3 regions of the Paenibacillus phoenicis genome follow, and region 1 is predicted to be linked to each of the others. Evidence: a T-box and tRNA genes for the amino acid it is inferred to sense, from the RefSeq annotation. Region 1 holds a T-box; the other regions hold tRNA genes.
What was found. A T-box is a leader RNA that pairs with one kind of tRNA and senses whether it is charged. The one in region 1 lies ahead of U9M73_RS02805 (arginine--tRNA ligase), so its partner is inferred to be a tRNA-Arg.
Positions count from the first base shown of each region.

Region 2: it encodes a tRNA-Arg, which carries the amino acid that the T-box ahead of U9M73_RS02805 (arginine--tRNA ligase) is inferred to sense. The anticodon was not compared.
Region 3: it encodes a tRNA-Arg, which carries the amino acid that the T-box ahead of U9M73_RS02805 (arginine--tRNA ligase) is inferred to sense. The anticodon was not compared.

Region 1 is NZ_JAYERP010000001.1:604,193-606,432, reverse strand. Features, by position in the region: partial or broken gene U9M73_RS02810 (spore germination protein) at 1-1,078, opposite strand, end outside; T-box leader at 1,073-1,294, shown strand; gene U9M73_RS02805 (arginine--tRNA ligase) at 1,338-2,240, shown strand, end outside.
Region 2 is NZ_JAYERP010000001.1:3,060,888-3,063,127, reverse strand. Features, by position in the region: rRNA gene rrf (5S ribosomal RNA) at 1-98, shown strand, start outside; tRNA gene U9M73_RS14605 (tRNA-Asn) at 104-176, shown strand; tRNA gene U9M73_RS14600 (tRNA-Thr) at 247-319, shown strand; tRNA gene U9M73_RS14595 (tRNA-Glu) at 331-405, shown strand; tRNA gene U9M73_RS14590 (tRNA-Val) at 435-510, shown strand; tRNA gene U9M73_RS14585 (tRNA-Gln) at 518-592, shown strand; tRNA gene U9M73_RS14580 (tRNA-Lys) at 606-681, shown strand; tRNA gene U9M73_RS14575 (tRNA-Leu) at 691-774, shown strand; tRNA gene U9M73_RS14570 (tRNA-Gly) at 782-856, shown strand; tRNA gene U9M73_RS14565 (tRNA-Arg) at 866-942, shown strand; tRNA gene U9M73_RS14560 (tRNA-Pro) at 973-1,049, shown strand; tRNA gene U9M73_RS14555 (tRNA-Gly) at 1,062-1,135, shown strand; gene ppc (phosphoenolpyruvate carboxylase) at 1,471-2,240, shown strand, end outside.
Region 3 is NZ_JAYERP010000001.1:2,574,013-2,576,252, forward strand. Features, by position in the region: gene U9M73_RS12085 (hypothetical protein) at 1-386, shown strand, start outside; tRNA gene U9M73_RS12090 (tRNA-Leu) at 611-692, opposite strand; tRNA gene U9M73_RS12095 (tRNA-Arg) at 980-1,053, opposite strand; tRNA gene U9M73_RS12100 (tRNA-Gly) at 1,063-1,137, opposite strand; tRNA gene U9M73_RS12105 (tRNA-Lys) at 1,154-1,229, opposite strand; tRNA gene U9M73_RS12110 (tRNA-Asp) at 1,256-1,332, opposite strand; tRNA gene U9M73_RS12115 (tRNA-Met) at 1,368-1,441, opposite strand; tRNA gene U9M73_RS12120 (tRNA-Val) at 1,458-1,533, opposite strand; tRNA gene U9M73_RS12125 (tRNA-Glu) at 1,561-1,635, opposite strand; tRNA gene U9M73_RS12130 (tRNA-Ser) at 1,652-1,743, opposite strand; tRNA gene U9M73_RS12135 (tRNA-Asn) at 1,810-1,882, opposite strand; rRNA gene rrf (5S ribosomal RNA) at 1,888-2,004, opposite strand; rRNA gene U9M73_RS12145 (23S ribosomal RNA) at 2,144-2,240, opposite strand, start outside.

The sequences.
Region 1 (2,240 bases):
AACCCACGATGGACACAGCTTGACCAATCGATCTCGGTATCCGCAGCCCGGCTTCCCGCAAAATCTCAAAAACGACTTCCATGATCAACGCTTCAAGGAAAGCTGGAAAAGGGACCCCTTCACGTTGGGCCATTAAGCTCAATAACAATACCGTCGGAATTAAGATACGACTGATAATTATCCTCGGCGGACTGAAGAAAGTCGACGAATAAGGTTGGGTCAAGGAGAACGAATGGCGTTCCGTCAATAAAGATGGCAATTCGGCCTTCCATTACGCCCGCTGCGATCGTATCTGGACGATCGGTGTTGTACAGCATAGGAAAAATCGTAAGCTTGTTATCCTGATTCAGAACTTCTTCAATATATTCGCCCTCCAGCACGCGATCCACCTGGAGGTTGTTTAGTTTTTCAGTCAACTTACTTACGATCTGTTGATCCGCTAATCCGTGCATGTACATGATAGCTAGCTCTGTTTTGGTTTTATCGCCTCCGTGAATGCGTCCTGAGGCCCCCGAATATTTGGATAGGCCTTCGATTCGGCAATCGCGCGTTCCTCTAACCCGGGAATTGAGACAATCAAACCATCCATATACCCATCGATCAGGATCAGCGCACCGCCAGACAACAATCCGTTGCACGCATCCTCATAGGTGGTCACTGAGCTAACGCCGCCGACGTTGACGACCTTGTCCTTAACCTGAGTTGGCGTCATCTTCCCGTCTGAGGAGGTCTCCAGAATCGGGCGAATCACATCCTGTTGCAAGAGTTGATTGTCGATAAGTCCTTCGATGTAAACGATAGCGAGTTGCGTACAGTCCGCCGGCAAAAGCTGACGGAACACGACATCCGAACTGTTCCCGAGAAGCTCGCGAAGACCTTCCAGGTTTTGCTGCAGTTGTTTCGATAAACTCGTCCGGTTGTTGCATGTCGCTAGCCCCTTTGTTCTGATGGAAGTAGTAAGAGTATGACCAAAATTTTCTTCTCCTACTCTAGAAGTCGGGCTCGTGGGTTGATATTGGGGAAGTCCAGGATTGACATTCCAAATTAAGCGGATATAATAATACAAAATATCCCACATTCGACGATTGGGAGAGTAGCTGGCTGTTCTAGTCCAAGCGAGCCGGGAGGGTGGAAACCGGTACAGGGCTTCCAGTGAAACGGACCCATGAGAATGGTTGCTGAACGTGAGTCGAGTAAGCAGCCACGGCCCAAGACCGTTATCCTTCAGAGTGGTTAAACATGAAGTTTAACAACAAGAGTGGTACCGCGAGCGCGTAATGCCTTCGTCTCTTTGATGAGATGAAGGCTTATTTTTTTGCCAGGGAGGAGTGGATTTTATGATCAGCAGTTGGATGAAAAAATATCTTGAATTGTCCGTACGACAAGTCCTTTCAAGGCTTGGCCACAGCACCGAGGAGCTCCCGGACATTGTGATCGAGCGGCCCGCCCGTGCGGAACACGGGGATTATTCGACCAACATCGCGATGCAGCTGGCCAAAACGCTGCGTCAACCACCGCTGCATATTGCCGCACAACTGAAGAATGAATTGGAACAAACCGGCCGGATGGAGGGGCTATTCCACCAGATCGAAACCGCGCCGCCGGGCTTTCTGAACTTCCGCCTGGATTGGAACGAATGGGCCCGCAAGGATTTTCAACTTCCGCGGGCAGTTCGCGAAAAGGTCGTGATCGAACATACTTCCATCAATCCGAACAAATCCGCTCATATCGGTCATCTAAGAAACGCCTGTATCGGCGACTCGCTGGCGCGGCTGCTCAAGAGGGCCGGATACCAAATCGAAGTGCATAATTACATCGACGATCTGGGTAATCAGTTGGCAGACACCGTCGTTGGGTTGCTGAATGTGGATCATCAGGCTGCCCACGTGAGATTCGGCGATTTCTGTTGGGACATCTATTCCCGGGTTAACAAGGAATACGATGATCAACCGTCGCTGTTGGAGCAGAGAACGAAGGTGCTGCAGGCGCTGGAAGCTGGAGACGGGAACCTGGCTTGGGTTGGCTTGCTTACGGCAGAGCGTATCGTGCGGGAGCATCTGGAGGAAATGAAGGCGTTTGGGATTGATTATGATTTGTTGGTCTGGGAGAGCAACATTGTCCGGCAAGGGTTCTGGGACACGGCCTTCCGTTTGTTGCAGCAGACCGCACTCTTCCATAAGGAAACGTCCGGTAAGCTGGAGGGCTGCTGGGTCCTGAAGCAACCTGCAGCAGAAGATGTG
Region 2 (2,240 bases), 2.5 Mb from region 1:
GGGTTCCACTCGTTCCCATCCCGAACACGACCGTTAAGCCCTCCAGCGCCGATGGTACTTGGACCGAAGGGTCCTGGGAGAGTAGGACGCTGCCAAGCAATGTTCCCCGATAGCTCAGTCGGTAGAGCACTCGACTGTTAATCGAGTTGTCACAGGTTCGAGTCCTGTTCGGGGAGTCAAATCCCCAGAAAGTGACGATTTGCTTCGAAGCATATTCCGATTACTTTCTGGGGACCCCAAAAATTTGCTCTCATAGCTCAGTAGGTAGAGTGCATCCATGGTAAGGATGAGGTCGCCGGTTCGATCCCGGTTGAGAGCTTCCCTACATATGGCCCGTTGGTCAAGGGGTTAAGACACCTCCCTTTCACGGAGGTAACAGGGGTTCGAATCCCCTACGGGTCACCATCTTCTTTCATATGTATTCCCAGATATCTGGAGGCTTAGCTCAGCTGGGAGAGCATCTGCCTTACAAGCAGAGGGTCGGGGGTTCGATCCCCTCAGCCTCCACCATAAATATTGGGGATTAGCCAAGCGGTAAGGCAACGGACTTTGACTCCGTCATGCATAGGTTCGAATCCTATATCCCCAGCCATTTTTCTAAGTAAGAGCCATTAGCTCAGTTGGTAGAGCACCTGACTTTTAATCAGGGTGTCGAAGGTTCGAGTCCTTCATGGCTCACCAGTTTTCCTTGCGCGTGTGGCGGAATTGGCAGACGCACTAGACTTAGGATCTAGCGTCTTTGACGTGGGGGTTCAAGTCCCTCCACGCGCACCATCTATGCGCGGACGTGGCTCAGCGGTAGAGCATCGCCTTGCCAAGGCGAGGGTCGCGGGTTCGATTCCCGTCGTCCGCTCCATCTTAATACGCGCCCTTAGCTCAGCTGGATAGAGCGTTTGACTACGAATCAAAAGGTCAGGAGTTCGAATCTCTTAGGGCGCGCCACTTTTTCAATTTCATATTTCACCTTATTGACGGGATGTAGCTCAGCTTGGTAGAGCACCTGGTTTGGGACCAGGGGGTCGCATGTTCGAATCGTGTCATCCCGACCATCTCTTTAAGGTGCGGGTGTAGTTCAATGGTAGAACTCCAGCCTTCCAAGCTGGTAGCGTGGGTTCGATTCCCATCACCCGCTCCATACATAACAGCAACATCATCGGATAAGATGATGTTTTTTGTTATAATTTTAACCTTATTACCATTGCGGCCTTCCTCCCGGGTATAAAAGTTTTCTATCGACGCCTTATACCCTTGCGTTTTACTGCTTTACCGTGTTAAGGTAAGTAAAGTTGCGACGGAATCGAATCCGCAGTCATAGCGTCCAAGAATTTCTTACAAATTAAGTGAAGATTTTCAGGTCAGTTTGTTGTATGATGTTAGGAAACGCTTGGCGCACGTCATTAGGTCTAACCGACAAAGATCATGACCATGCTGAATTTAGCATGCTGCATTGGGATGAAAAGGGGGAGAAACATGACAGAGTTAACGGTTACCGCAGGTAAAGGCAACTCGAATAACCTGCTTCGGCGCGACATTCGTTTTTTGGGCAATATTCTAGGAGAGGTCCTGGTGCATCAGGGCGGCAATGAGCTCTTGGATATTGTCGAGAAGATACGTGAAGCCAGTAAATCCCTGCGGGCTGTATTTTTACCGGAGTTACATGAAGAGTTTAAGGGAATGATCAATTCTTTAGAACCCGGCATCCGTCATCAGGTGATTCGTGCATTTGCGATCTATTTCCAATTAGTGAATATTGCGGAGCAGAACCACCGCATTCGCCGTAAACGCGATTATGAGCGTTCTGCAGGGGAAGAGGTTCAGAGCGGTACGATCGAGGCCGCTGTCCGCGATTTGAAGGAACAGGGTTTTAGTTATAGCGAAGCTCAGGAGCTCCTGAGCGGCATGTCTCTGGAGCTGGTCATGACCGCCCACCCAACGGAAGCGATGCGCCGTGCGATTCTGGACATCCACAAACGGATCGCTGACGATGTCATGCAGTTGGATAACCCCACGCTGACCTTCCGCGAACGGGAGCAATTGCGGGAGAAGCTGCTTAACGAGGTCATTACCCTTTGGCAGACCGATGAATTGCGGGATCGCAAGCCTACCGTACTGGATGAGGTCCGAAATGGGATGTACTATTTTCACGAAACCTTATTCCATGTGCTGCCTGAGGTTTATCAAGAACTGGAACGCTGCCTGACCAAATACTATCCAGAGCACTACTGGCACGTCCCAACGTA
Region 3 (2,240 bases), 2.0 Mb from region 1:
ATATCATGATTGCGTTTTACGAAGCTTCCGATATTCGCCGACAAAAGCGCGAGGCCCGCGAGGAAGCTGAACGTAAACGCCAGGAAGAAGAGCGGCGAAAAGAGGAGCGAAGACAACGCTTTAATGCTGAAGTGGAGCAAACGCTCGCTTTGGAAAATCTTTCGGAGGACTACGATACCGCCTGCAAAATAAGGCGTTATATTGCCGCAGTGGAGGCATCCGGAAACCTCGATCCCAAGTCGATGAAGTGGGTGGAATGGGCGAAAGCCAAAGCGGACTGGTATGACCCAACGATCGCGAGAGAAGACGAATTTTTCGGAAAACGCGATCATGAAAAGAACTCGGATCAGAAGAAGCTGGAGCGCAACAGCTACAAATGGTGGTGAAGGGCAGGCAGATCAAAGCAAGCGGACTATCTCTAGGTTCGCTTGCTTTGTTTTTTATCGAGATCGTTTTCCAAAAATGTGTTCTTCACCGAACTATACTTTTAGGTTGATCCCGAATATCTCTTCTAAACAGCTCGATGTCGTACTGTTACTGCCAATCCATAATGTCCTGAACATTAAAAAAGCCCTTTGGATTCCTGATCCCAAGAGCTTGATTTCATTGTTGGTACCGGCGAGAGGACTCGAACCTCCACGGTTTCCCACTCGATTTTGAGTCGAGCGCGTCTGCCATTCCGCCACGCCGGCACAATAAAAATATATAATTTGTCATGCTTGACTTGCATGCTACATCGAGTTATCCTCGACACACCAGCCGCGTACAACCTGACCGCGTTACATCTAAACAAAAGCGCAGTCCTCCAAAATCGGCTGAATTTTGGGGAGTTTGGTGCGGGTCCACCGACTAAAGCGCGGTGCCCTTTTCGGAAAACCTTTATATATCAAGGAACGGAATGGTTCGGCGCGTAAAACATGAGGCGCGTACAATTTTGAGTCGCGCGCGTCTGCCAATTCCGCCACACCGGCAAAGGGAACGCGCCCTAAGAGATTCGAACTCCTGACCTTTTGATTCGTAGTCAAACGCTCTATCCAGCTGAGCTAAGGGCGCGTATTAAGATGGAGCGGACGACGGGAATCGAACCCGCGACCCTCGCCTTGGCAAGGCGATGCTCTACCGCTGAGCCACGTCCGCATAATAAATATGAAACTGGTGAGCCATGAAGGACTCGAACCTTCGACACCCTGATTAAAAGTCAGGTGCTCTACCAACTGAGCTAATGGCTCGTACAAGTCTTAACTAAGAAGATAAATGGCGGAGCCGACGGGATTCGAACCCGCGGTCTCCTGCGTGACAGGCAGGCATGTTAGGCCTCTACACCACGGCTCCACACGAGAATAATGCCATCCTCTTGAAGAGGATAATTGCGGGGGCAGGATTTGAACCTGCGGCCTTCGGGTTATGAGCCCGACGAGCTACCGGGCTGCTCCACCCCGCGTCAGTAATAAGAAGTATGGTGGAGGCTGAGGGGATCGAACCCCCGACCCTCTGCTTGTAAGGCAGATGCTCTCCCAGCTGAGCTAAGCCTCCAGATCTGGGATGACTAAAGAAAAGAGATGGTGACCCGTAGGGGATTCGAACCCCTGTTACCTCCGTGAAAGGGAGGTGTCTTAACCCCTTGACCAACGGGCCATATTCAAGTCCTTGCTGGCGGAGAGAGAGGGATTCGAACCCTCGAGACGCTTGTGACGCCTACACGATTTCCAATCGTGCTCCTTCGGCCAACTCGGACACCTCTCCATAAGAGTTGGTTTCCCCGGAAGAGAAGGAAATATGCAAAACATATATCCTTCCTTCCAGGATAGACTCCCCGAACAGGACTCGAACCTGTGACAACTCGATTAACAGTCGAGTGCTCTACCGACTGAGCTATCGGGGAACATTGCTTGGCAGCGTCCTACTCTCCCAGGACCCTTCGGTCCAAGTACCATCGGCGCTGGAGGGCTTAACGGTCGTGTTCGGGATGGGAACGAGTGGAACCCCTCCGCCATTGCCACCAAACAAGATTTTTGCGCTGCTTTTACTTCCGCGCTTTCCGCTTCAGCAAAAGATCAAACCTTATAAAAGGCTTGCAGCTAAAAATCGGTTCAAGGTTGAATCCTTGAAAACTGGATACGAAACTAGATTTGCATTTTATTTTTTGGATAAGCCCTCGACCGATTAGTACCTGTCAGCTCCATGCCTTACGGCACTTCCACCTCAGGCCTATCAACCTTGTCGTCTTCAAGGGGTCTTAC